Linked DNA regions of Victivallis sp. Marseille-Q1083. The protein of the gene in region 2 interacts with the protein of the main gene of each other region in a pairwise test. Links are inferred from orthologs where the notes say so. Each region holds a gene or a part of one and is shown on either strand. Other genes may lie near its edges. The genes, in order: HWX74_RS03315 and HWX74_RS10090.

Region 1 (16,603 bases), 1.6 Mb from region 2 along the record:
CGACCTGTCCGCCGGCAGACTTCAGCCCGGCGAGGCCGCCGAGGACCGGATCGAACTGGCCGGCTCCAACGCGATAGACGGCCTGGCCTACCGGGCGGAACTGTCGATGGAGGAGGACGGTTTTCTCTGGTATGAATTGACCCTCCTGCCGGACCGGCCGCAGACCCTGGACCGCCTGGCGCTGCAGATTCCGTTCCGCCCGGAAATTGCCGAATACATCTATCCGATCGATTTCACCTGGAACAATTACGCCCGGACGCTGGACGGCGACTGGCATTCCGCCTTCAGACCGGTCGTCACGGTTTACAACGACGACCGCGGCCTGGCCTGGTATGCCGAATCGATGGAAAATTGGAATTGCGCCGCCGCCGAACCGCTGCAATTGCGCCCGACTGCAGAGGGCAGCGTATTCAGCGTCGCCCTGATCGATCAGCCGACCGTCATCGACCGGCCGCTGAAGATCGGTTTCGGCCTGCAGATCACCCCGCCGAAGCCATATGACGCGCGGGAACGCCGCCGCCGGCTGACCCATTGGGCCGGTTACGACGAAAACCTTCGCGACCACCTCGGCACCGGCGCCCTGGTCTACACCCCCGCCGAAAAGTTCAATCCGGAAGCCGGAACGCTGGTCATGACGCTGCGGCCGGAATTCCCCGGCGGCAATACGGAAATCTTCTCCGTTTCCGACTCCCACGGCAGCCTGTTCCGGCTGTTCCGGCAGGGCGGCACCGGCAGTTGGGTCGGCGAACAGACCACGCCAGACGGGGACAAATTGCTGTTCGATACGGCGGACCTCGGCCTGCCGGCCGATCGAATCAACCGACAGTGGACGCAGCTGGCGCTCTGCTGGGATGCCGGGACGGTCCGGCTTTACGAGAACGGCCGGGAAATCGGCCAGGCCGCGGCCAGCGGCCTGTTCGGCCGCCCGGCGGAAAATACCGAAATCCGGCTCTGCTTCGGCACGACCAAAGTACAGGCCGACAGCAGCTTTCAATTGCGCGACCTGGCGCTGTTCAACCGGACGACTGAACCGGCGGCATGGCAGGAGCTCTCGCCGGACACCGCCGGCGTCGTCCTCTGCGAAAATGCCGGCGCGGCATTTCAGCAATACCGGACGCCCGGCGGCGGCGAACGGTTCGGCGTGCTCTCCGAAGTCGAAATCGACGGCGTCAAGTGCTGGCAACTGTTCAACACCTTCACCGATTACCGGCTCGGCAGCGGCGCGCGCTACGCTAATATGCATCAGGACTGGGGTAAAAACTACGGCGATCCCTACCCGGCCGATGAACGGCGCATCAAAGCGTTGCATGAACTGGTCGACCACTTCCACCGCCGCGGCGGCCAGCTCGGGCTCTATTACGGCGGTGGACTCGGCGACAACGCGCCGATGAGCCGTTACTTCCACGATCTGTGGATGTCGGAACCGGACAGCCGCTGGGTGCCGGATTCCAACTGGAACAGCGATTGGATCAATTACCTCGATCACGCCTTTTCCGCCAGTTGCGTCGGCGCGGATTGCTGGACGGATTTCATCGCCTTTCATGCCGACAAAATGATCCGGGAATTCGGCACCGACGGCTATTATTATGACGGCGCGATGTTCTCCGGCGATTGCCGCAACACCGCCCACGGCTGCGGCTGGATCGACCGAGACGGCAATTTACGCGACAGCTTCCCGCTGCGCAAACTCCATCGGCACGGCAAACGTCTCTATCAGATTCTGATGTCGCGTCAAGCGGACGGCTTGATCTTCAACCACTATTCCGGCAACCTGATGCCGCTGGCCGGCGCCTGGAGCCATCGGCTGCTGCTCGGCGAGGAGTACATGATTCACCAACCGGGCTTCCAGGTCGACCTGCCGGATTTCCGTGCCAAATTCTACGGACGGCAATTCGGTGCGCCGGTGGAATTCCTGGTCTATTTGAACAACCCGTTCCAATTCCGGGAAGGACTGGCATACACGCTGCTGCACGACATCAATTACAGTGCGTTCACCCTTGAGGCGCTAGAGGGGCTGGTGCCGGTCTGGCGGATTTTCGACCGGATGAATTGTGAAAACGCCGAATGGCTGCCGTATTGGCACAACCGGCGGCAGGTCCGGCTTTCGCCGCAGGATCCGCGGATCGTCTGCAGTCTGTATTTGAATGCGGGAGAATCGGCGTTGGCCGTCGTCGGCAATTTGACGGACGAACCGCAAAGTGTTTCGGTGGAAATCGATCCGGCGCTGCTGCAATTTCCGGGCAACACCTTCTCCGCCGCCGAAATGGAATGGCGGCGGGACCTGCCGGTGAATGACGGCAAAATCACCATCGACATTCCGGCCCGGGACGTCCGGCTGATCGCCCTTGGTCCGGCGCAAACCGTGTCCGCCCGATAACCGACGCATCCGCGAAAGCCTCAGTTCTGACGGCTATCGGTCGAAACCGCTCAAACAAACATCGGCCACTTCAAAAGAACGGGAGTGACCGATGTTTTTATCCCCCCTTTTTACCAGCGGCCGGACGCGCCGCCACCACCAAAACCGCCACCGCCGCCGCGAAATCCGCCGCCGCCAAAACCACCGCCGCCGCCGCGAAATCCGCCGCCGCCGCCGCCAAAAAAGAAAAAACCGCGCGAACGGCTGAAGATCAGCAACAGAATAATGAAGAAAACAATTGCGCCCCACCCGGCGCCGCCATCCTGTTCTTTCGCCCGGCGCGGCGGCACCGGCAGATCCGCCACCGGCTTGCCGGTCACCAGTTCTTCCACGCGGTTCACCGCATACCTGGCAGCCGTATCATAGTCGCCATCCTGCAAAAAACCGGTCATGCCCCGCACGATATCTCCCGCCCGGGCGTCATTGATGACGCCTTCCCAGCCGTAGCCGATTTCCAGCCGCATTTGCCGGTCCCTGACCGCCAGCAGCAGAATGGCGCCATTCGCTTCCTTTCTGCTGCCGATTTCCCACTTTTCCGCCACTTTGATGCCGAACGTTTCCAGATTGTCCCCTTCCAGCGACGGAATGGTCAGCACCGCCATCTGTCCGCCGGTCGCATTCTCCAGTCGACGAATCGCCTGTTCCAATGCGGCTTCGCCTTCCGGCGAGAATACCTGGGCGCGGTCAACCACCCGGCCGGTCAATGGCGGCACCGTCAAAGCGGCCTGCAACGACGGCAGGAAGGCACCAAATATCAATACGACGGCCCAAATGATCCGGAATTTCATCGGTAAACCATTAGAACCGCACTTGCGGCGGCGTCTGCACTGCGGCGGCACCGGCCGGGGGCTGGAAATATTCCGCCGCCGTCAACCCCATGCCGGAAGCGAACAACGAACCGGGAAACTTGCGGATTGCCGCATTGAAATCCCGCACGCAATCATTGTAACGGGTCCGGGCCACGCTGATCCGGTTTTCAGTCCCGGCCAGTTCATCCTGCAACCGGATGAAATTCTGATTAGCCTTGAGGTCCGGATAATTCTCGGCGATCGCCAGCAGACGGCCCAAAGCCGATTCCAGCACCGCGCCCGACTCGGCTTTGGCCTCCGGGCCGGAAGCGGTCAGCAAACGGCTGCGGGCTTCGGCGATTTCGGAGAAAATCTTATTCTCGTGCGCGGCATATCCCTTGACCGTCTCCACCAGATTCGGGATCAAGTCCACCCGGCGCTGCAATTGCGTATCAATCTGGCTCCAATTCTCTCTCACCCGTTCCTGCCGGTCGATCAGGCCGTTCCGCACCGAAATCACGAAAATCGCCCCGATCACCACCAGGGCAATCAAACCGCCGACCACCGCCAAACTGATTTTTGCCGTCTGCGTCATATTCCTTCTCCAATTCTGGTTGAAAATTGCCGGCCGTTTCCTTACGCGCCATCCAGCGCATAATCTAAACACCTTTTCACGGAATACAACTTTGAAAGAAAAAAATTGCGCCCGGTCACTTCCGCAGCGAACACCGGGAATTCCGGCATTTGCTTTCAGCCGTTTTTCAGCGATTCCGGCGTCGAATCCCGATAGATCACCTCCGGCGCCACCAACACTTTCGGCGGCACCGGCCGCTTGTCGATGACCGAAAAAAGCAGCTCGACCGCCGCCTCCGCCAGCGTATCCGGAAACAGTTCGACCGAGCTCAGGCGCGGCGTCGAATATTCACAGAACGCCGAATTGTCGCAACCGATCACCGCCACGTCCTCCGGCACCCGGAAACCGGCGGCGGCCAACTCCCGGCAAACCGCCATGGCGAAAAGATCGTTGCAAAAGAGAATCATCGCATCCAATTGGGTTTGCCGGACATAAGCGACCACCTGCTCGGCCAGTTTTTTCGGTGAAATAATCTGTTCGATATTCAGTTCAAAGGATTCGAGCCGACGGGCGTGAATGCCGGCCCGGTAGCCCCAGATCTTACTCAGGTTGCAACGCAGCGAACTGTAGAAGGTCGTATAACCGATCCGGGAACGGCCGGCATCGACCAGTTGCAGAACCAGATTTTGATAGCACTGGTGAAAATCCGACGAGACAAAATGACTGATCGGCACATTCGGCTCGTCAATGAAGACGACGTTGTCTTCCGGCCGGAAACAATCGGCCAGGGAAAATTCCTGATAGTCATGGGCAAAGCAGATCAAGCCGTCGACATGGTAAGAACGGAAATCTGCCAGATACTTGACCAGCCGCCGGTAGCTGTCGTGCGCCTGGCCGATCATCAGCCGGTAATTCCGCTCGTTGAGCATCTCCTCGATACGGGACAGGATGGCGTTCTTCTGCAAAGAGGCCTGGGTGTCGATCAAACAACCGATGATATAACTGTTCTTGCCGGCCAGCGACCGGGCGGAAGGATCGGGAGAAAAATTCATCTCCTTCGCCAAATCCATAATCCGTTTGCGGGTCGACTCCGAAACCCGGATCGACCCCTTGCCGCCGCCGCACAGCACCCGGCTGACGGTGGCACGGGAAACCTTCGCCCGTTCGGCAATATCCACTAATCTAACTTTCGTCTCCATAACATGTTTCTTCTTCCGCGGCACCCGGCGCCCTGTTTCCACCCAATTCAATGAAAATACTTTAATGGCGCCGGGACCGCTTTTCAATCCTTGCCGCTGACTTTGTGACGAATTCTTCTATTCGGCATAGAGAATGTCGCACCCGACTCCTTCACTGGCAAAACGCCAACTGCCGTCCGGCTGCCGGACGGTCCGCCCGAAGCGGGAATGGAAACGCCCGGATTCCGGCAGGTCCAGTTCCGCCCGGCCGCCTTCCTTCGACGGCGCCACGATGACCACCGCCTGCCGGCCGTCATCGGCGGTGAAACTTTGGACGGCAAGCTGTCCATCGAGCATGCGGCAGTCAAATGCCGGCCCGGCCGGATCGCCCAGCAGATACGGCGCCAGTTTTTCCAATTCCGCCGCCACCCGGCAGACTTTCGGCCATTGACGGTCGAACAGTTCCCGATCCGGTCCCCGTTTCAAATCGAAGTAAGAATACATCACAAAGCCTTTGGCTCCGTAAATTGCTTCCAATAGAACAATGCTCAGCATTTCCTCTTCGGTCGGATCGACATATTTCCGGTAACGTTCCCAATCGGCACCGGCCCAATAGACGCCCTGATTAAAAATCTGCGGCACCGCCCAGAGCGCCATATTTTCCCCCAGCCCGGCCACGGTCCTGCGCAACACCGATTCGACGCTGGCGATGTCGCTGCCGGCATAGCCGATCGGATAAGGATCGATGCCATAGACATCGGCGCCGGCCATATATACCTTCGGCGTGTCGTAGTGACATGTCACCAACCAGGTCGGATGCCAGGGGTCGCGCCCGTTGACCAGCTCACGGCGCACTTTCAGTCGTTCATACATCTCCGGTCCGTCCTCATCGCAGATATACCAGGCCAGCAGAGCCGGATGATTCCGAAACGTTTCGACCACCTTATCCAGGACCGCCAACTCGCCGGTCGTGCCTTCCCATTCCCGGATCCAACCGTTGTCACGGATATCTTTCAGTGAAAAAATGATCTTCAATCCCGCCGCTTCCAACCGGTCCAGTTCGCCGCGAATCGCCGCTGCACCGGCCGCACCGTCATCCGACTGCCAGACCAACGTATCATACGGCATGACGCAATTGAAACTGCCGGCGGCAATCGCCGGAATCTCCGCACCGATATTCCGGCCGCCGCACCGGTCGATATAAAGCCCGATCGGCAGGAATTTCGCCCCGTTGACCCAGGCGCGTCCGCGTTCATCGATCCAGCAGGCATTTTCCGGCCGCCGCTCCGAATCGATCCGCCGCAACCGATGGGAACTCCTGCCCAGCAGGGTCGCGCCGTCCGGCGCATACAATTCCAGCGCCAGGAGTTCGCAATCGTCGGGCAATGCCAGTTCTGTCACCCCTTCCGACCATTCGAAACACCGGGATTGCCGTTCTTCTCCGGCCGCATTTAAAAACGATGCTTTGCAGGTCAACGGCTGATTTCGAAGATTTTCCGGTAAATTGTAAACGGTGCCGGTCAAATGAACCGCCGCCTGCCTGACCGGCAGACTGCCGCGATAATCCCGCAGAGCCGTCACCCAGCGGACTTCATCTTTCCGGTGCAGGAAAAAGTTGGAAAACCAGGCTTCGCCGGTGGTATCCGGCCGCAAATAGGGCGTGAAAGTCGCCGTCACCGCCTCTTCCGGAACGGCAAATTCACCCTTCAGCAGCGTCCAATCGCGTTCTCCCGCCGCCATCGCGCCATAATCACCGGTCAAGTATTTTCCGTCGGCATCGTGAAATTCCACACAGAACGCCGCCGTAACCTCGGCGCCGTTGCCAAGCTGCGCTGCTTTCACCCAACCGCCATATTCATAGAGTTCGCCGGGCTGCAAACCGGTCAATTCGACGGTCGCCAGCACATAGGAATCCGCCGAAGGACGGCAATAGTATACCGCCCCGCTGCCATCCTTGCCTTCACTCAAACGCCACTGGTAGCCTTCCGGCAGGTACCAGGCTTCGGCCTGTCGCAGCGCGGCCGCCGGAAAGAGGTTCTCTCCGGCAACCGCCGCGGCATTCAGCAGCATCCCCAACAATATTCCGCGCAACAACCGTTTCATCATGGTCAAGCAGTCCCGATTCAATTGACTTTTCTCCGCCCGCCGTTTTTGTAGACAAAACGCGTATTTTCCCAGAAATAATCCTGCGCATCCACCGTCCCCAGGACGGCTTCATCACCGCCGGCGGCAGCATGCCCGTCACCGAACAGGAACAATCCGCGTCCGGAATGCCGGAAATCGATCAAATTGTCGCAATCACTGGCATCGGTGATATAAAACCAGTTGACCGAACCGCCACTGGCATTCGCCGCCTCGGTCATCATGATCACGGCGGAGGGATTGCGCATCGCCCCCTGTTTCAATCCCATCGTCGCAAATCCCTTGGAGTCGATATTGGAAATCCGGCAGGTTTCCGGCGTGGATTGCCAGAATGCGGCCGCAGCATAAGTGGTTCCACGATTTCTTACCGAAGTCTGCCCGCAAAAAATGAAATTATCACTGGTGCTGGAGTAGCCGAGCATCACCGGATACCCCTGATCCTGGAAATACTTCATAAAGTTGCTGCCTTCCCCGGCGATCGAACTCTCCGACGCGTAAATATCCGCCCAGTAAAACGTACAGGAATTGTCCCAGCACATCGTCATGATATTGTCGTTGTAGTCGTTGGCATACAAAGCAAACCCCAATCCCTGCTGTTTGAAGTTGCTGGTGCATTTGATTGCCACCGCCTTCTCCTTGGCCTTGCTCAGCGCCGGCAGCAACATGCTGGCAAGAATGGCGATGATCGCAATCACGACCAACAATTCAATCAATGTGAATCTCTGAAATTTCCCTTTGCGCACTTTCATGTTCCATTCCTTTTTTTTCAATTTTGCCGCGACCATCATTTCCGGCCGCGCCGTTCTTTTGATAAACATTTTGATAAACCGATCTATCAATCATGATTTAATTATACTGAATTTTTCCCAAAAAGTCAATAGGGCAACCGCATTTTTTTGAAAAATATTTCTTTGGGTCAATTGAAAAAGTAAACGCACCGCAGAAAATAGACAGCTTGCATTTATGAAGTTTGACAAATGCGATGGCGTAACAATATGAAACCGCGCACGAGAATCTTTTACTGCAATCCCTATTCTTCCTGGCAGAAGGGACATGCGGAAAATAATCATCTCAACCTTTTAGGCTAACTGAATGCACAAATTTTTGAGGGTGGGGGGGTAATTTGACAAATGTGCGTTTATTTTTTTAAGTGGCCAAATTTTTACCGGCCGGCGGAAAACCGATGGCAAGGGAGTTGACCGGCGGGAGAAACTGGAGCGGAATTTGCCGGGCTGGCGATTGTATTTTCCGGAGAATTGCGTATATTAGTTGCCAATCTTTGAACGAGGACGGAATGAAATGAAAAAAACGAGCTGGCTGGTTTTGCTGTTGCTGCTGACGCTGGGAGGCGGAGCGGCGGCACTCTGGGGGGCTTCGGCGCCCGGAATCGGTGCGGGGAACGAGCCGTTGCCGTCCTTGTTCCAGCCGTTTGACAGCTTCCGGAATTCGACGATTCTGCGCCAGGACAGCCCGGTGAGCGCGGAACCGTATTGGGAACCGCCGGTGCGCGGCGAGCACTGTTTCGCCGTCAAGCGGGTGCCGATGAAAAGCTCCTGCGGCAAGCCGCCGGTGCGCAGTCCGGTACTGCCGCCGGAACGGATGCTGCCGGTTCCGCCTGAAATTTACTGCGCTTTCGCCCGTCCGGGTGAATTTATCTTCCAACCTCAAACTTTGCTGGCCGATCAGATCATCGTCCGGGCCGGTCCGCCGGCTTGATCCCGGTACCGGTGCGGCGCCGTCTGATGCGGTCGCGCCGTTGAATCGGTGTGACACCGGTACCTTGCGCTTGCTGGTTCGAATGTTTCCCGTCTGGGAAGCGGTTCGAGCTTCCGATTGTATCGCGGGGACTCCGGAGCGGGGGAAGCCGGCACTGCCGGCGGTTATCGACCATGATCCGGGGATGCCGAAATTGTTTTGAGGAAGAGAATCATTGATGGATAACATGCACTTCAAGCTGAGAACCACCATTCTGGCGGTGGTCACACTGATATTTGCCTGGGCGATTTACCCGTTGACGCCGCAGGATTTTTACGAAACGTTCCGGAAGACGCTCAATGCCGCCAACCGGCAAGCCGGCGAAGAATTGATCGTGGAGGCCCGGGAATTGCAGACGAACAGTCCGGATAAAAATCCGGCGGTCGCGCTGTTGGAAGTGGCCGAGGCCAGGCAGGTGAAGTTGAACCGGCTGGTGGAGGGGGCCAAGGGCGGCGACAACAGCGACGTCGTCGCGATGATCCGCAAAAAGGCCTCCGGCTCGATCCGGCTGGGGCTCGATTTGAACGGCGGTGTGGAGTTTGTGCTGGATTTGGTGCCGGATGCGGATTTTCTGGCGCAATTCGAGCATGACGGCGATAAGAGCGACCGGGCGGAACTGGAGAAGCGCATTGAGCGGGAGTTCAATCATTACCGCGACCAGGCGATCGAAACGCTGCGGAAGCGATTGGAAACCCAGAATATCTTCGAGTCGGAAATTTCGCCGTTCGGCAGCCGTTCAATCTCTTTGAAGGCGCCGATCGTCTCCAAGGATGAGAAGGACAAATTGCAGAGCATCATCCAGATGAGCTGCAAGCTGCGGTTCCGGCTGGTCCACCCGGACAATGACCGGCTGGTCGAAGAGTACCGGCGCGATCCCGCCAACTTCATGCCGCCGCCCGGCTATATGCTGTTGAGCAGCACGGAAAAAATACCGGATGCCGATACCGAGGTCGTCAATTACTACTTTGTGTCCCGACGGGCGGAGATGGATGGCCGGGACATCGTTGCCGCGGCGGCGGAAAAGGACAGTTACGGACAGTTGCGGATTTCATTGTCGTTCAATGCCGCCGGCGCCGAACAGTTCGGCCGGATTACCAGCGAAAATATCAACCGGCAGTTGGCGATTGTGCTTGATGGCAAATTGTATTGCGCGCCGTATATCCGGGCGGCGATCGTCGACGGCAACGCTTCCATTTCCGGCAGTTTCTCCCATGAGGAGGCGCAGAATATCGCCGACGCGCTGACGGCCGGCAGTTTCCCGTTTCAGATCAAGATCAACGCCGTGTATGACACGGCGCCGTCGCTGGGGGCGGACAACGTCCGGAACGGTATTTGGGCCGGTCTGCTGGCGCTGGCGCTGCTGACGGTTTTCATGTGCGTCTATTACCGTCGGGCCGGGGTGATCGCCGTGTTGGCGCTGGCGCTCAATGTCGTGTTGATCATGGGCGCGATGGCGGCGTTCGGGGCGACGCTGACGATGCCGGGGATTGCCGGGATCATCCTGACTTTGGGGATGGCGGTCGATGCCAACGTGTTGATCTTCGAGCGGATCCGTGAAGAGCTCAACCGCGGCAGGAATCTGGCGGCCGCCATTCCGCTCGGTTATGAGAAAGCGTTCTCCGCCGTGCTGGACGGCAATGTCACCACGCTGCTGATCGGCGTGATTCTGATGTATTTCGGCAGCGGGCCGGTCAAAGGTTTCGCGGTCAGTTTGTCGATCGGTATTGCCAGCAGCATGTTTACCGCGTTGTTCATGACCCGGCTGATCTTCGATTATGCGTTGCGGTTCCGGCAATGGAAGACGTTGAAAATGTGCCGTTTTTTCAGCAAGCCGAACTACAATTTCATCAAAGCGCGCCGCTGGGCGTTTCCGTTATCCGGCACATTGCTGGTGCTGAGTGTCATCGTCTGCCTGGTCAAAGGCAGTTCGATGCTGGGGGTGGATTTCACCGGCGGCACCATGTTGTCGTTCAATTACGCCGAAGAAGTGCCGGTCAAACAGTTGGAAACTTCGCTGCAAGCGGCCAATCTCGAGGCCCGGATCGGTTACAAGGCCAATGCCTCGATGTCGGACAACCGCAAAGTGGAGTTCCTGATCCGGGAGATCGACCTGAGCGGTGATCAGCAGGCGACGGACATCAAGAGCCGGGTGCTGGAGAAGTTGTCGCGGGATTTCCCGCAACTGCAGTTGTCCGACGGGCAGGAATCCACCGTCGGCGGCCTGGTCGGCTGGGAGATGAGCAAGTCGGCGCTGCTGTCGATCGTGTTGGCTGTCGTCGGCATGATCATTTACGTTTCGCTCCGTTTCGAATTTTCCTACGCGATCGCCGGAATGATCGCGCTGGCGCACGATGTGCTCATCGCCCTGGGGATTTTCCTGCTGATGGGCCGGGAATTGTCGCTGCCGGTGGTGGCGGCGCTGTTGACGATCATCGGCTATTCGATCAACGATACCATCGTCATCTTCGACCGCATCCGCGAAGAAGTGAAGCTGATTCCGGACAAAACCTATTCGGAAATCATCAACATCAGCATCAATCAGACCTTGAGCCGGACCATTTTGACCAGCGTGACGACGCTGCTGGTCGTCGTGGTGATGTTCTGCTTCGGCGGCATCGCGATCAACGATTTTGTCCTGGTGATGATGCTGGGAATTGTCATCGGTACCTTCTCCTCGATCTTTATCGCCAGTCCGATAGTGTCGTTCTGGCACCGTAAAATCGGCATGCGTGTCGCCCGGGAAAAGTAAACTGAAAAGTGGCGCCCGCCATCCGCACTCAACGGATGACGGGCGCCGGGATTAGGGAAAACGGGAATATCTTAACGCTTACAGCGCAAGATCGTTGAAATAGAGCGCCTCGGTGGGCTGGTCCGCTCCATTGTCGTCGTTCGTTTCGGGCGTTTCCTCGCTTTCGGCCGGAACTTCGGCCTCAATGCTGACTTCGTCGGTCTCTTCGTTGTCGTCCTTGACCGCTTCGTCATCCGTTCCGGCCGCATCCGCCGCCGGTTCCACCGCTTTGTCGTTGCCGTCCTTGACCGCTTCGTCATCCGTTCCGGCCGCATCCGCCGCCGGTTCCACCGCTTTGTCGTTTGTTTCGGCGTCTTCCGGCTGAACTGCCGTTTCCGCTTCATTCTTCGTTGCCGGTTCGTTTGCCGGTTCGGCCACTGCCGGCTCGTCTTCCGCTGTCGGGGTCACGGTCGCCTGACCGGCAGTAGCCGGGCAGACGGTGCTGTCTCCAGCGGCGACGGGGTCGGCGGCAGCGTCCGGCAGGTCGCTGGCAACGGTGTAAGTGACGGCGAAAGCCGTGACCAGGGCCAGGGTTGACCAGATGATTTGTCTCATTTTTCAAACTCCTTTTTTGGATTCGGCAGCCGGCCTATTCCGGTTGCTTTCTTTACCCAATAGTATAACCAATGAAGATAACCGGAAGATTGCCGGAAGATTACAATTTGGCAATCTGGCCGAAAAAGACTTATTTTTGCGGTAAAAAGACGGTAAATTCGGTACCCTGACCGAATTTGCTGTCGGCTTGAATGGTGCCGCCGTGGGCCTGGACAATGGCGCGAACCAACGCCAAACCCAGGCCGTTGCCGGGACAGTTGCGGCTCGGATCGCTGCGGAAGAAGCGTTCGAAGACGCGGGACAGGTCTTCCGGCCTGATGCCGCAGCCGTTGTCGCGGATGCGGGTGACGACGGCCTGTCCGGCGGTGGTCAGCTCCACGTCGATGCTGCCGCCGGGGGCGGTGAATTTCAGCGCGTTATCCAGCAAATTGGCGAAAACCCGTTGAATTTTGAGTTTTTCAGCGACGATCGGCACCGGTGTTGCCGGCAGATGCAGGTGCAATTCGATCGACTTGGCTTCGGCGGAGGCGGAAAATAATTCGCCCGCCCGGGCCAGCAGCCGGTTCAAATCGAACTCTTCCTTGGTTAGTTTATCGCAATTGGCTTCCATCCGGGTGATTTCCAGCATGGTGTTGATGATCTGCAACATCTGATTGCATTCCTCGGCGACGATCGCTGCCATTTCCCAGTAAGCGGACAACTCCTGACGTCCGCTGACGGTAATTTCGGCCAGTCCGCGAATACGGGTCAGCGGCGTCCGCAAATCATGCGCCACGTCGTCGGTGACGCTTTGCAGTTCCAGAAATAATTTTTCAGTATTGGCTGTCATCCGGTTGAAGGTGTGGACCAGCTCATCGATTTCCGTCCCGTCGTTGCCGACCGGCACCCGGCGGCTGAAATCGCCGGCGGCGATTTGCCGGGCGGTGGCGCTGACCCGTTGCACCCGGCAGAGAAAACGGCTGGCGATGAACCAGCCGCACAGACTGCCGGCCAGCAGAATGCCGGCGAAAGTGACCAGGCAGATCAACAGATATTGGTGCATCAGCGTCTGGGTCGGCTGCAGGTTGCGCCCGATCAGCAGACGGCTGCCGTCGAACAACGGCAGTTCCAGCAACCGGAAGTCGGCGGTCGGTCCGGAGACGGTGCTGTAGCGTTCCCGGGAAAGCGGGCCGGTCGATTCCGACAGGTTCGAGGTCAGCGAATGGGCCAGCAGCCGTCCGTCCGCCGCATACAGCCGCAGGACGAGGTTGTTGCGTCCCTCCGACACTTCCCGGTCCTCGAACGTCTTCTGCAAAGCGGCGAGATGATTGGCCGGATCGAGCAATTGAGAATAGACCGTATTGTCGGCCCCCAGCCGCAATTCGTACAGTTTGCCGTCGGCGCAGCCGTAGAGAATTTGAAACTGGTCGTCCGAGACGTTGCGTTCGAAGGCCACCAGCGGCTGCAGGGTCGGTAGTTTCTGCCGGAAACGCTGCAGCGTGCCGGGCTTGACGGCGGCGAGCGGCAGCTCCCGGTCGAATTTCTGGAAGCGTTTGCCGGTCAGGTATTCATAGACCAGTTCGCGGGCGCTGTTTTTCAGTTGCCGGTCTACCGCGTCGTACAGGGCGCGGCCGAGGCAGAAGTAGAGCAAGGCCAAACCGGCAATCGCCGAAATGGCGAAGAGAGCGGCGTACCAGACGGCAATCCGGAATTTAACGGTTTTCGAAATCCGCCTGAGGCTCCAAGACATAGCCGAATCCCCTGATCGTATGGATCAATTTGCTGTCGAACGGTTTGTCGATTTTTTCTCGCAGCCGGCACATGCGGGTTTCGACGATGTTGGTCTGCGGATCAAAATTGTATTCCCAGACGTGGTCCATGATCATCGTTTTGGAAACCACCCTGCCGGCGTTGCGGGCCAGATATTCCAGCAGGGAAAATTCCAGCGGCTGAATGTCGATGCGGACATCGCCGCGATACACCTTGTGGCTCAACAGATCGACGCTCAGGTCGCCGACCCTCAGCGTCGTCGGTTCCAGGTTGGTGTTGGCCCGGCGCAACAGCGCCTGGAGTCGGGCGAGCAGTTCGGAAAAGGAGAACGGTTTGACCAGATAGTCGTCGCTGCCGTTTTCCAGTCCTTTGATTTTGTCCTTCACCGAGTTTTTGGCGCTCAGAATGATGATCGGCCGGCTGTTGCCGCCGGCACGGAGTTTTTCGACCAGCGTGAAGCCGTCCAGCCCCGGCAGCATGACGTCGATGATCGCCAGATCGTAGCTTTCCGTGCGGGCTTTGAACAGGCCGTCCGTCCCGTCGGCGGCATGGATCGTATTGTAGCCGGACTGCTGCAAGCCCTTGAGAATGAAATCCGCCGTTCTGGCGTCATCCTCGACCAAAAGAATTCTCATAAATTGTCCCGATCAGCATTTTTGCATGAAAAAAATGAAATCGTTTGATGGAAACCGCCATAAAATAAAATTGCGCCGGAGAAACCGGCGCCCGCTTTCCAGTCCATCCCGCCTTGGCAAGTTCCGCTCAAGCCTGGGTGATGCTGTCCATTTCCTGCAGCATGATGCCGGTCCCGTTGGCGACGGCGAGCAACGGATCTTCGGCGACGAACACCGGCAAGCCGGTTTCTTCGACCAGCAGCCGGTCCAGGCCGTCGAGCAACGCTCCGCCGCCGGCGAGCATAATGCCGCGGTCGATCAAATCGGCGGCCAATTCCGGCGGACAGCGTTCCAGCGTCGCCCGGCACGCTTCGATGATCGTCGTGATCGGCTCCTGCAGGGCGATCCGGATTTCACCGGCGTTGATCCGGACGGTTTTCGGCAGGCCGGACACCAGGTCGCGGCCTTTGACTTCCATTTCGGCGTCATCTTTGGTCGGATAGGCGCTGCCGAGGACGATTTTGATCCGTTCTTCGGTCCGCGACCCGATCATCAAATTGTAAACCCGTTTCATATGCTGGCCGATCGCGGCGTCCAGTTCGTCGCCGCCGACCCGGACGCTTTTGGCGCCGACGATGCCGGAAAGCGAAATGACCGCCACTTCGGTCGTGCCGCCGCCGATGTCGACGATCATGCTGCCGGACGGTTCCGCCACCGGCAGCCCGACGCCGACCGCTGCCGCCATCGGCTCCTCGACCAGCGATACCACGCCGGCGCCGGCTCGTTTGGCACTCTCTTTGACCGCCCGATTTTCCACTTCGGTGATGCCGGACGGCACCGCCACCAGCACCCGGGGGCCGAGCAGTTGCTGCCGCCAGGGCACCGAATTGATCGCCTTGCGGATGAAATAGCGCAACATGCTTTCGGTGATGTCGAAGTCGGCGATGACGCCGTCCTTCATCGGGCGGATGGCCTGAATGTTGCTTGGCGTCCGGCCGAGCATGCGCTTGGCCTCTTCGCCGACAGCAAGAACCTCTTTGGTGTTTTCGGTGATCGCCACCACGGATGGTTCGGACAGGACAATCCCTTTGTCTCGGACGTAAACCAGACAGTTCGCGGTACCCAGGTCAATACCGATGTCCGTCGTAAAAAATTTGGCCAACCGTTGCGTAAACATCAAAATTCCCTGCTTTATTCTGTAAAATTCATGCTAAATTTTGGAAAATTACTCCATTCACTATTAATAAAGAACCATTTGACGAAAAGTCAACACTGCAATGGTGTTTTCAAGCGACTTTTTGGTTGCCGGATTGTCCGGCAAAACTCAGCCGACCGAAGCGCCCGAGCCGATTTCGCCGTCGACGGTAACCAGACGCAGTTCCTTGCCTTTTTTGGCCGCCAGCAACATGCCCTGCGATTCGATGCCGCGGATCCTGGCCGGCTTCAGATTGGCGACGACGACGATGGTTTTGCCGACGATCTCCTCCGGAGTGTAAAACTGAGCGACGCCGGCGACCAACTGACGTTTTTCCGCGCCGATTTCGATCTGAAGCTTCAGCAGTTTGTCGGCGCCGTCGATCTTCTCCGCCGCCAGCACTCTGGCCGTTTTCAACTCCGTCTGGAAAAACTGATCGATGGTGATCAGGTTGACCGGCTTTTCCGCCGGCGGAGCGGCCGGCGCCGGTTTTGCCGGCGCCGGTTCATCGACGATGCGCGGAAACAATCCGGCGCTGTCCTGCACCTGCCGTCCGGAAAGCACGTTGGCGTCATTTTCCAGTTCGACGATGGAGCAGTGGGCCGCTTCCGCGGCGTTCAAGCCGAGCGCCAGCCGCAATTCGGTCATTTTTTCCGGCATCACCGGATGGAGCAGCACCGAGATTTGCCGCAACGCTTCGGACGCGGTATACAAAACAGTCCGCAGCCGGCCGGTTTCGCCTTGTTTGGCCAGCGTCCACGGCGCGGTTTTTTCCAGGTAGCGATTGCCGGCGCGCACCGCGTTCATGATACTCTCCAAACCCTGTTCCAGCCGCATTTCGGCCAGCGC
Region 2 (12,229 bases):
CTGCAACATTCCCCCAGAAAAACATTCACTAAACATATAAGTCAACGTAGCAGCCTTCGCGTTTATCGACTCTGACCATTGGGCAAATTCAACACCGGTAATATCATTCATCTCACCATAGGTACCCGTCGACAAATCGGGATAATACCAACCACAAAGAACTTCTTCTCCTTTTATGGAAGGATCTTCTTCCCCTCCGCCATGATCATAAGCATAAAAGAGAAAGTTGTCATTTTCAGTAATTACACTACTAATTTGACTGAAAACATTTTTCAAATTATTTCGGCTGGCGGCCAATACTTGCGACCCCTTGCTCGTCGCATATGTCATATCGGAGTTAAACACCCTCTCAGTAAAGGGATCAAAACAATCACCCCCCGGATCGGTACCATCGGCATAAACAACGAAAATGTTCTCCGCCGGAACATTATAAACATTAAGCATGGTGTTATACATCTCACGAACGGTCGTATAATAATCAATACGATTATTGTACATATCACATCCGCCGCTGAACAACACGACGTAATTCTGGCTCGGCGGTGTAACCGACAAATTGACGTCGTAACTGTTGACCGGCGTTCCGTCAACCGTTTCGGTCTGCAAGTAATATGTCGTGCCCGGGGCCGCTTCCGTCGTGATGGTGATGTTCGTCCCGGTCTGGCTGCTCACTTCCATCAGGTTGCCGTCAACGACCTGATAGAGCTTCGCCGCGAGCCGTTCGGTGGCCGAAAGCGTGATTTCACCGTATCCGGTATCGGTCAGCGAGAACGTCATCCAGTCGACATCGCCGGAATCGTGCAGGGTGTGCTGCTGGCTTTCCTTCACCGTCAGCGTCGTCGCCTGTTCTTTGGTGTTGTCGTTTTCATACTGGTCGACCCGGATGTAGCCCGGATTGCCGTTGACCAGGCTCAATTCATAAGCCTGCACCGTACCGGAGCCATTCTTCTCCGCCGATACGTAATAGGTCTTCGCCGAACTGAATTCATAAGCAATGCCGCCATGATTCCCGGCCAATCGGCTGATTTCCACCAAACCGGATTTCGTCAGCTCATAAAAAGTCAATTTCATGTCATCCGAGGCATCCAGACTGATCGTCTGCAGACCGTTCGCGGCAATTTTCACCCAGTCGATGTCGCCGTTCAGATGAATGCTGTGCAGCTGCACTTCGCCGACCGACAACGCCGTCGCCTGCGTCCACAAGTTGTCGTTGCCTTTCGCCTTGCCGTCGCCGCCGCCTACTTCATATTGATCATAGGCGCCATCGCTGGCCGATACCCGAATCTGGTAATTTTTTACCGTCTTATCCGGATCGAGCGCCGAAACTTTGATATAATAAGTCATGCCGGCCCGTAAAAATTCGGAATATTCCGGACCGCCCAATTTATCGCCCTTCACCGTCGCAATCTCGTTCAACTCACCAGCCCCGGTCAGGGAATAAACCGTGAATTGCATATCCGACAGCGTACCGGTGGTCTGAATCGAATAACGGCCGATGGTATCCGGCGTGAATTTCACCCAGTCGATATCGCCGCCGACATGAATCGTATGCTCCTGGCCGAGTTCGGACACGTAAAGATCCGTCGCCCGCGTCCACCAGTTGTCATCTCTGCCTTCGCTATCGTAATCATCCGGCATTACCACGGCGTTCGACTTGACGCCCGGCGCCGTCAGGCTGGACAGCGCCGCCGAATTGCCGGCCGCAGCGGCATTCAACGTCATTGCCGCCGTCGCCTGGCCGGCCGAATAACTGCGCAACAATGCCGTCACCTGATTGACTCCGCTGAAGGAAAGCTCGGAAATCGCCGCAGCCGACGCACTTCGCAGCGCCGCCATCGCCCGCCGGCTCGATTGTCTTTCCGCCATCGCGTCGGCAACCCGGCCGTCCGCCATGATCACCCATTCCAACTGATCTTCCCCCAACCCCGACAAGACCACCCTGCCGGCCGAAGTCTCCTGCGGGAACATGTCCAACACCACGCCGTCCGCGCCGGCATCGGTCCAGTTCGCCTGCTCCATTCCTTCATCTCTAGCCATTGTTCCATCTCCTAATTCAGCCGCAGTACGACGGCTCTATTGGAATCGTCAAAAATCCATCCGTATAATTATAAGCACCTCAAAACAAAAATGCAATAGCAAAATTCGCCAAAAAATGTTTTTTTACCCAAATTTTCCGCTTACGGTTCCCGCACCGATTCATCCAGCGCCTTGATCAGCGGATGAATCAGATATTCGATGAGCCGCCGTTCACCGACCTTGATCTCGGCGGTCAGCCGCATCCCCGGCTGCAGCCGGAAATTCTCCGGCACCTGGGACAACCGGCCCTCCACCGTCAGCCGGGCCCGGTAATAATTGCGGGTCGCGCCGTTGCCCAACTGCTCCTGAAAGGTATCCTCGGAAATCAGCCTGACCCGACCGGTCAGCGTGCCGAACCGCTGAAACGGAAACGGGTCCAGCTTGATCCTGGCTTCATCACCGCATTTGACCAGGCCGATATCCCGCGGGTCGATGTTCGCTTCGACTTCAACGTCGCTCACCGGCACCAACGTAATCAACGATTCCGCCTCCCGGACCGCCGACCCCTCCGAAAAGGCGGCGATCTCATGGACGATCGCATCGCAAGGCGCCCGCAAAACCACCAGCGAGCTCAGCCGCCGGGCTTTTTCCAACTGTTTTTCCGCCGCCTGCCGGTTGCGCTCGACCTCGACCAGCGATTCAACCGTCTGACGCTGGTAATCCTTGATAAAAGAATCCCGTTCCGAGCCGACCGACGACCGTTCATGTTCGGCTTCCTGCAGTTGATTTTCCAGCCGGTCGACCTCCCCCTCCATCTGCAACCGCGACAACTGGGTTTCCAGCAGCTGCTTCAGCGATACACTGCCCTGCTCGTGCAGCGTCGTCAACATGTCTTCGATCTCCTGCAGTTTCTCCAGCCGTTCCCGCTGCTTACTCAGACTCTGCCGGCGGGTATGCAATCCGGCGTCGATGCGCTGAAGATTCTGTTCGAAATAATCCAGCCGGGCCCGGTAATACAAATTACGTTCATCGAAAATCAGCCGCTGCTGCTTGTAATCCCAATCGGCGGCGGCCCCGTCCACCTGAAACTCCCGGCCGGCGGCCTCCGCCTTGAGCCGTTCGGTCTCCATGGTCAGACTCTTCAACTGCTCCTGCAGCCGCTCTTCCTCCGCCTGGTTGAAGGTCGGATCGAAGGTGATCAGCACATCGTTCTCATGAACGAACTGGCCGGCGACCACATTGATCTCCCTGATCACCGTGCGTTCCAGCGGTTTCATGACGATATTCGGCCGCAAGGTCGTCAATTTGCCTTCGGCCATGACGATCTTGTCCACTTTGAAGACGCTGGCCCAGACGACCGCCAGGACGAACAGCAGCAAAATGACATACAAGGTCAGCCGGGAATACCACGGCGCCGGCCGCTGCTCCAGCTCCAGTGCGTCGGATTGAAATTCCAGCGCCGCCGCCGGAATTTTCGGTTTCTTCGTCATGCTCAAGCCATCCCTCCCTGCTGCTGCACCCAAAAGTCATGATAGATGCCTTCCCGCTGCAGCAATTGCCGGTGCGTTCCGGCATCGCGCAGTTCGCCGCCGTCGAGAATGACGATATTGTCCGCCCCCATCACCATCGACAGCCGGTGCGAAACGATGATCACCGTCCGCTCCCGGCAGATCATCCGCAGGTTCGCCCGGATCAACTCTTCGCTCTCCGGGTCCAGCGCGCTGGTCGCCTCGTCGAAAATCAAAATGCGCGGATTGGGCAGCAAAGCGCGGGCGATCGCCAGCCGCTGCCGCTGGCCGCCGGACAGGTTGGCGCCATTTTCTTCCAGCACCGAATCATAGCCTCTGCCCAGTTTCTGGATGAATTCCTCGGCACCGGCCAGGCGCGACACGTAGATGATCTCCTCCATCGACGCATCTTTCTTGGTCAGCGCGATGTTGTCGCGGATCGTGCCGCTGAAAATGAAGTTGTCCTGCAGCACCACGCCGATGTTGGCCCGTAAATGAGCCCGGTCGATCTCCCGCAAATCAATGCCGTCGAATTTGATCAACCCCTGCTGCAGCGGATAGAGCCCCTGCAGCAATTTGGTCAGCGTCGTCTTGCCGGAACCGCTGCGGCCGACCAGACCGACCACTTCGCCGGGCCGGATGCGCAATGAAAAATTCCTGATCGCCGGCACACTGTCCGGCGTATACTGGAAGGTGACGTTTTCGAAGGAAATTTCGCCTTTCAACGGCTGCCGGATCCGGCCGCCGACCTGTTCCGGCGGCGCATTCATCACTTGTCCGAGCATTTTCACCGATAACGCCGTCTGCTGGTATTCGTGCACCAGCCCGACCAGGCGCACCAGCGGGCCGGTCACCCGGCCGGCCAGCATCTGAAAGGCAATCAAGGCGCCGACCGTGATTTCCTTGTCGAAAACCGCCAGCGCGCCGATCCAGATGATCGCCACGACCATCAGTTTTTCCAGCAGTTGGCTGGTCACCCGGGCGGTCATCGAGATCTTGCCGACGTTGAAATAACGGGTGATGGCGTAAGCCGCCGTATCGTTCCACTTGCGGATCTGCGCCGGCTCCAGCGCCAGCGATTTCACCGTGCGGATGCCGTTGATCGACTCCACCAGCATGCTCTGCCGCTGTCCTTCGGCCAGATAGAGCTCCTGCAAACGCCGCTGGAACGGCCGGATCAGACAAGCGATGATCAACGCCATCATCAGCGAAAACGCCAGCACCACCAGCGTCAACTGCCAACTGTAAATGAACAAAAAGGGAATGAACACCGCCAGCGAAATCAGTTCGATCATCGTGAAAAACAAATTTCCGGAAAGAAAATTGCGGATTTTATCGGTCTGCTGCATGTGTTTGATCAACACCCCGGCCGGCATCTGTTCGAAAAAGCCGACCGGCAAATTCAGCATATGCAGAAAAGTCCGCGCCGCAGTCCTGATATCGATCTTATTGGTGCAGAAGAGCAGCAAATAATCCCGCAACCCTTCCAGCACCGCGTTGAACAGCAGCACGACGACAATGCCGACGCCGAGCACGTTCAACGTCCGGTAACTCTCGTGTACCAGCACTTTGTCGACGACGATCTGGAAAAACAGCGGCGTCACCAGACCGATCGCGCTGATCGCCAGCATCGCCAGCACCACCTCCAGGAACAACCGGCGCTGCTTCCAGAACTCCGGCACAAACCAGGAGAGCCCGAACGGCTGCTTCTCATCCAGCAGCGAATAGGTCCGCTTCAACAGCAACTGGCGTTCGGCAAAAACTTCTTCGTATTGAGCTTGTTTCCAGTAATGAACGCCCGGCGTCTCCCCCGGCGGCGGCGCCGGATCCCAGACCGCCGCCTGCACTTCGCCGTCCGCCGCCGCGCGGAAACCGCACAGCACCGCGAACTGGCCGTTCTTCTTTTCCACCAAAGCGGGAAAAGCTTCCTGCAAATTGCGCAGCCTCGTCCAGTCGAATTTCACCGCCCGGCTCTTCAAGCCGTAACGCCCGGCGATCGCCTGCAACTCCCGCCAGTCCGGCTCCGCCGTCTCGATGGCGCTCTCATGCCGCAACCGGGCGACATCCACTTCGACGCCGCACTGCCGGGCGATCGCGCAAAACGCATAAAACGCCGTCAGCCGGCCATCGGCCGCATACGAAGCGTTGCGGCGGGACCGGACCAGGATCGCCCGGCCGTGCCAATTGCGCTCGAACTGCCCTTTCGGGACAAAGAGCATCTTGTTTTCCGCCTGGGTCAACGGGTCGAACAGCACCACCTGTTCGCTGTCCCCCTGCCGCAACGGCGAGCGCAAGCCGAGAAAAATCACCCAGTTGCCGTTGGCCAACTGCAACATCACCGGCATGCCGATCTGCAAATACAACTCACCCGGCGCTTCCGCTTCCAGATACTGCGCCTGGAAATCCAAACGCTCCAGCACCGTGCACAGCCACTCGTGCGGCGGCTGCTCCGCCAACGGCAATTCGGCGAACAGCGCCTCCGGATTGACTCCGGACGGCAGCACCCGGACGATCTCTCGGATGCACGCCTCGGCGGTCAAACGGCTGTCAGTCATTTCCATGCCGGATCAATCCCGAAAATTCGGCGAAGCGGGCTCCTGCCCTTTCTCCGCCGCCGGCTCATTTTCTCCCGGCAACAATCCAGCCTGCTGCAACTGATGAAACAATTTGTCGACGGCGGCGTGAATGCGCCGAAAACCGGCCGTCGACAGAATCATCTCCTCGGTCACTTCCTTGTTCAACGGCTGCGTCCGGTCGGCGCCGGACACGTAGTTGAAAAAATCCAGATGGATCATGCCATCCATCATGCTGACCTTTTCCAGGCCATCGACGAATACCCGTCTGGCAGCCATGAGCAATCTCCTTTACGCCAACGCCCGGTTGATGCGGTTGCGCACCTCCAGCAGCCAACTGGCGCTGCGCGGATAGCGCTTCATCGTCAATTGATAGCCGAGATCGCCTTCCAGCAGCTCCAGCACCGCCGGCCGGCCGATTTTCTTCTCCAGCAACTCCAGCGCCCGCATATCCTGCAAACCATCCCGGAACACTTCGTAGCGGATCGAATCGAGCGGACCGTTTTTCCCCGGATAAACCAGATAGGAATCGCCGCCGCAGAACGCCCGGCCGGCATCGGTTTCCCGGAACGGATCGATATCCTGCTTCAGCGAGTACTGCGTATACCAGAAATTGAATCCCCACTGCAGGAACCCTTTGATCTGATAGCGGTACATCAAAATTCCCATGATCCGGTTGCGGGCCGAGGAGAACGAATAGAAACGGTTCGGCACCGCCGCCCGCTGACCAACGCAATAATAGGTCCACAACGGCTGAACCTGGTGCTCGACGAACGCTTCGATGTGATCGTTCGACGGAATCGGCAGCTTGACCAGTCCCTTGGCATAGAATTCGAAACTCGACAGCGCATCGATCATCGGCCAGTCGCCATCCAGCAGCGACGCGACGAATTCCGCCGACCGCTGATAGCTCTCCAGATGTTCCTCGCTCGGCTCGTCGGAAACATGGAAATAGCAACGCCCCTCCAACTGTTTGCCGCGCAGGAAAGCGGTCAATTCCGGCAGCAACTGCTGCAGGAATTGACGGTATTCAACCGATTGGGCGGAAACCTGCCAGCCGAACAGTTTCTGTTCCTCGCCATCAACTTCCACGACAATTTTCGGCGTGCAGGTGGCTCCCCACTGCGTATACAAGTGTGACATTTCGAAGTACCGGATTCCGCACGACTCGCAGAGATCGATCCAGCGCTCCAGCAGCGAGAAGTCGAAATGGTAGCGGTCTCCCTTCTTGCTGATCTTCAGCAACTGCACCGTCGGCCGCTCCCCGCCGACCGCGGTATCCAGCGGCTGCGTCCACAGCGGCGTCAACAGCATATTGATGCCGTGATCCGCCGCCGACTGGATATAGGCTTTCAGCAGTTCCCAGTGCCTTTCACTCCAGCAGGGCACCTGATAATAGGTATAAAGACAATCGGCATGGAACCATTCGGTATGGATCAGCGTCTGCTCCGGCAGCGCCACCGGCACTACTTCCAGCGTAAAATTCCCCTCTCCCAGCACTTCCGGCAGATCGGGCATCGGTTCTGCGGGAACCAGTTTCAGCCGGATCGGATATTTGCCGCCGGCGCAATTCTCCGGCACGGCAACCGAAACCCACAACGTCCGCCACTGCTCCGGCAGCGTTTTCACTCCATCGGCAATTTCATCGAGCAGGTCCGGATACAGGCCCGGCGTCCGGCGCAACACGGCGTCCGGAATCTCCGGATCGTTGGCCGGCAGTTCGCTCGGAACCGATTTCACCTCCCGGACCGTGACCGCCTCCGCCAGCGGCGATTCGACCACCGGCAACACCTTCAAACACCAACTGTCGGTCCAGTAGGCCACCTGAAAACTGTAAATTTCCCCCTGCAGCGCGGTGCCGCAGCACAACTCCTCCGCCTGCAGCGCCTCGTCGCAAAACACTTTTTCGAGAGAACTGATCAACCTGAACTTAAACATTCCAACTCCTTACTATTCTTGAAACAATTAGCCTGTATGCTTTATTCACCCTTGTCGATCGCAACCGAACGGCGCTGGAAAGTCGGAATATCCAAATCTTCCCCGTTGACCACCACTTGCGTCGTATTCAGAAAGATGCCGCGGGAGACCGGTTCCAGTTCAAACTGCGGCTGCTCGAATTGACCGCCGCCGGCAATACTGCCGACCACTGCCGGCCGTTCCGCCCGGCGACGGTGCACCGGCCGGCGGACCGCCTCGACTTTGCCGTCGTATTTGATCGCCAACGCGGTCAGCTGGATGCGGTCGCCATACGCCGGATCGACATTGGTGCCGATCACCACGTTGGCATCCTCGCCGATAAACCGGCGGGCCGCCTCGAAGACCGCTTTCATCTCGCCCAGGCTCAACGCCTCCCCGCCCAGCAGCGTCAGCACCACGACATCGGCGTCGCGCAATTTATTCACCCCGCCCAGCAACGGCGCTTCCAGCAGCCGTTCCAGCGCCAACTGGCCGACGTTCAACCCTTCGCCGGCCGCCGCATTGCCGACGCCGATGGCACAGAAGCTCTTTCGCTCCCGCAAAACGGTCCGCAGATCGCCGAAATCGGCCGGCAGCAGATTGCCGACCCGCAGCAATTCGCTGACTCCCACCACCGAACGGGCCAGCTCCAGGTCGGCCAGCCGGAAGGCCTCCCGGGTCGACGTCTCCGCCGGCAGCACCGAAAACAGCAGATCGTTCGGCAAACAGAGCAGCACATCCACCACCGGCAGCAACTCCTGCAACGTATCTTCGGAAATTTTCCGCTTGCTGTGTCCCTCCAGCGAGAACGGCATCGTCAACAGAAAAATAGTCGGAATTTTCAACCGGCCGGCCAATCCGGCCAGCGCCGGAGCACCGCCGCTGGCGGTGCCGCCGCCGAGGCCGCCGATCACCAGCAATAATTTGGAGTCGCTGATCAAGGTCTCCAGCGCGGCGCGTTCCCGGGCCATCGAACGCTGCCCTTTGAGCACATCGCCGCCGCAGCCGCGCCCGTTGCGCCACTGACGGTCGGCCAGCAATTTATTCTCTTCCGGCAGCGGGCAACCGTCCAGCGCCTCGCTGTCGGTGTCCACCGCCAGCAGACGCAGATGGGCGGCTTCCGGCATCCGGCTCAACAGATTGACCACCCGCACGCCGGCACAGCCCAACCCCAGAACCGCGATCGTCTTTTCCCGCACCGTTTCTTCTGCCATATTCATCACATCTTTATCGATTTGAACAATTCGCCGACCCCGCGCAGCATCCGATCGCCGACTTCACCGGCTTCCCCCACCGCCTCGGCCAACCGGCCGAACATGCCGCGCGGCCGCATCGCCGAATAAATCTGATTGCACTCCTCACCGAACTTCAACACCCCCCAGACCGTGCTGTAACGCGGATTTTCCAAGTCGGTCAGGGCGCCGCTGGCATCGTAAGGCCGGCCGATCCGGACCGGAAACTCAAAAACGGTATGAAAAAGTTCAAAGGTACGGTCGAACAGGGCGGCCCCGCCGGTCAGCACGCCGCCGCTGGCCAGGTTGCGCAGGATGCCCTCTTCGCCGACCCGCCGCTTGATGATTTCAAACACCTCCCGCAAACGCAAATCGATGATCCGCTCGAACGAACTCAACGGAATCCGCCGCAGGGCGCCTTCGGCATTTTTCATCTCCAGCACCCCCTGCCGCCGTTCGACGCTGCGCTGCAGCGAACCGTCCTGCAGGATTTTGCGGCACTGATTGATCGTCAGGTTCAAGCCGAGCGACAAATCATTGACGACATGTTCCATGCCGACCGGCAGCACGCCGCTGGCCAGCACGCCCATGTTGAACACCACGGCATATTCCGTCGTGCCGGCCCCCATATTGACCAGCAGTACGCCATTCTCCTTCTCCTCGTCGGTCAGGATGCCGTAGACATCGGCAATGGCGCTGAACACAATCTTGACATCCGCTTCGAATCCGGCATCACGCATCAGCGAACGGAAATTTTCGATCCGGTTGGTGTCGCCGTGAATGACATGCAAATACGCTTCAAGCTTATGGGCGACCTGATTTTCCGGATTGCGGGCCCGACGAATGCCATCCAACAGATAGAAGGCGTCGAAAGTATTGATTTTGGTCTGTTCCAGCGGCAACGGCTTGACCTGGGCATTTTTGATCGCCTCACCGATCGCCGCCTGGGAGACCCGCTGGTCTTCGGCATTGATGAATACCGTGCCGACCCCCTGGTAGGAGTTGATATTGCAGCCGGTGACCGACATGGCGATGATCCGGCTGTTGTTGATTTCGCGCCCGGCCGACGCATCGGCCGCTTCCAGCGCCTCAGTCAATTTTTCCAGCGCCAGGTCCATGTCGACGATCTCGCCCTTGACCACCGAATTGCCGCCGGAGGCTTCACCGCGGCCGATGATGGTCAACGGTTCGTCCGGGCGTGAAGCACCGATCAGCACACAAATTTTCGAGGTGCCGATCTCGACTGCCGTAATGATATCCCGCCGTTTCAACATCCGATTATTTCTCGTTGATTCCTAAAATTCCGAAAGAACTACAAATACGTTACACAAAATATTACCAAAGGCGGAAAATACCAATTGATTCCAATTTTTTTTACGGTTTTTTACGGCCGGGGTATGCGCGGCGAAATTCCATTCAACGCATCGGCACATCACCGCCTTTTTCCTCCGGCTCCTGTCCTTCCGTCAGCCGTTCCTGTCAGCCTCGGCCTCCCCACGACAGCAAGGAACACAAAGCCACCACACAAATCATCACCACACACCAGAACATTCCCCAGCCAGCCCAGCGCGATACCCGTCGGGATTGTTTCACCCACGCCACCAAACGGCAGAGAAAAAACAGATAACAAGCCAGCCACACCAGCGAATAAAAGCCGCCATTGGGAAAGCAGGAGAAAGCTGCCAACAACAACATGCATGACAGAAGCGCCAGCACCGCCACCCCGAACGCGATGAGCGCACGAAAGCAAGCAACGCCCGGCCGCGCCGGCGTTCCTTCCGGATCGAATCCCAACATTTTCCCATCCCTCCTGTCGCGTTCCCTTCCCACTCCTCTTGTATATTACTCTACACTCTGCCGACCGGCAATCAAATCCTCTCAAAGCAAAAAGGGCGGGGAAAAATTTCCCCGCCCAAGCGTCGTATCGACAGAATGACCTGACTTACATCATGCCCATGCCGCCCATACCGCCCATGCCACCCATGCCGCCGGCCGGAGCAGCCGGTTCTTTTTCTTCCTTGACATCGGTGATCAGGCATTCGGTGGTCAGCAACAGACCGGAAATCGACGCGGCGTTCTGCAAAGCCGAGCGCGTCACCTTCGTCGGGTCCAGGATACCACATTTGAGCATATCGACATACTGGCCGGTCGCCACATCGAACCCTTCGGTATCTTTCAGCTCCTTGACCTTCTGGACGACGATGCTGCCCTCGTAACCGCCGTTGGCCGCCAGTTGGCGCAACGGTTCCTCGATCGCCCGTTTGACGATCTGAGCGCCAATCGCTTCATCGCCGGTCAGTTTCAGGCTGTTCAACGCTTTGGCCGCGCGCAGCAACGCTACACCGCCGCCCGGGACGATACCTTCTTCCACCGCGGCGCGGGTCGCGTGCAGCGCATCTTCGACGCGGGCCTTCTTCTCTTTCATTTCCGTCTCGGTCGTCGCGCCGACATGGACCACCGCCACCCCGCCGGCCAGCTTGGCCAGACGTTCCTGCAGTTTTTCACGATCATAATCGGAAGTGGTCTCTTCCATTTCGCGGCGGATCTGATTGACCCGGCCGGCGATGGCGCTCGGCAGACCGGCGCCTTCGACGATGACGGTGTTCTCTTTGTCAATCGTGACGCGCTTGGCTTTGCCCAACTGTTCCAGCGTGACATTTTCCAACTTGATGCCGAGATCTTCGGTGACGCAGGTGCCGCCGGTCAGAACGGCGATATCCTGCAGCATCGCTTTGCGGCGGTCGCCGAATCCGGGAGCCTTGACCGCGCAAACGTTCAGGGTGCCGCGCATCTTGTTGATCACCAGCGTCGCCAGCGCTTCGCCTTCGACGTCTTCGGCGATGATCAGCAACGGCTTGCCTTCTTTGGCCACCAACTGCAGCAGCGGCAGCATATCGTTGAGGTTGCTGATTTTCTTTTCATGAATCAGGATATAGCAATCGTC

What was found.
Region 1: the proteins of HWX74_RS10090 (region 2) and HWX74_RS03315 interact in binary tests that used the Escherichia coli proteins (3 or more experiments, as listed by UniProt). The link is inferred for Victivallis sp. Marseille-Q1083 from one-to-one orthologs.

The regions. Positions count from the first base shown.
Region 1 is NZ_CAHJXL010000001.1:843,811-860,413, reverse strand. The notes cover bases 13,723-16,603. They hold HWX74_RS03315 (rod shape-determining protein), read right to left. Parts: upstream 15,737-16,603; coding sequence 14,708-15,736; downstream 13,723-14,707. Other genes in these bases: metG (methionine--tRNA ligase), read right to left, coding at 15,884-16,603; HWX74_RS03320 (response regulator transcription factor), read right to left, coding at 13,888-14,580; HWX74_RS03325 (HAMP domain-containing sensor histidine kinase), read right to left, coding at 13,723-13,925. Also shown: HWX74_RS03370 (glycoside hydrolase domain-containing protein), read left to right, coding at 1-2,377; HWX74_RS03365 (YgcG family protein), read right to left, coding at 2,488-3,204; HWX74_RS03360 (LemA family protein), read right to left, coding at 3,215-3,799; HWX74_RS03355 (LacI family DNA-binding transcriptional regulator), read right to left, coding at 3,955-4,977; HWX74_RS03350 (hypothetical protein), read right to left, coding at 5,095-7,083; HWX74_RS19960 (type II secretion system protein), read right to left, coding at 7,080-7,847; HWX74_RS03340 (hypothetical protein), read left to right, coding at 8,398-8,814; protein translocase subunit SecD, read left to right, coding at 9,032-11,602; HWX74_RS03330 (hypothetical protein), read right to left, coding at 11,681-12,196; more of HWX74_RS03325, read right to left, coding at 12,327-13,722. UniProt on the Escherichia coli protein: Forms membrane-associated dynamic filaments that are essential for cell shape determination. Acts by regulating cell wall synthesis and cell elongation, and thus cell shape.
Region 2 is NZ_CAHJXL010000001.1:2,456,524-2,468,752, reverse strand. Bases 7,176-10,174 are described here. They hold HWX74_RS10090 (hypothetical protein), read right to left. Parts: upstream 9,274-10,174; coding sequence 8,077-9,273; downstream 7,176-8,076. Other genes in these bases: ftsA (cell division protein FtsA), read right to left, coding at 9,273-10,174; HWX74_RS10095 (DUF4091 domain-containing protein), read right to left, coding at 7,176-8,035. Outside these bases: HWX74_RS10115 (C13 family peptidase), read right to left, coding at 1-2,037; HWX74_RS10110 (HlyD family type I secretion periplasmic adaptor subunit), read right to left, coding at 2,178-3,506; HWX74_RS10105 (peptidase domain-containing ABC transporter), read right to left, coding at 3,509-6,085; HWX74_RS10100 (hypothetical protein), read right to left, coding at 6,092-6,376; more of HWX74_RS10095, read right to left, coding at 6,389-7,175; more of ftsA, read right to left, coding at 10,175-10,559; HWX74_RS10080 (hypothetical protein), read right to left, coding at 10,765-11,082; groL (chaperonin GroEL), read right to left, coding at 11,228-12,229. UniProt on the Escherichia coli protein: Essential cell division protein that forms a contractile ring structure (Z ring) at the future cell division site. The regulation of the ring assembly controls the timing and the location of cell division.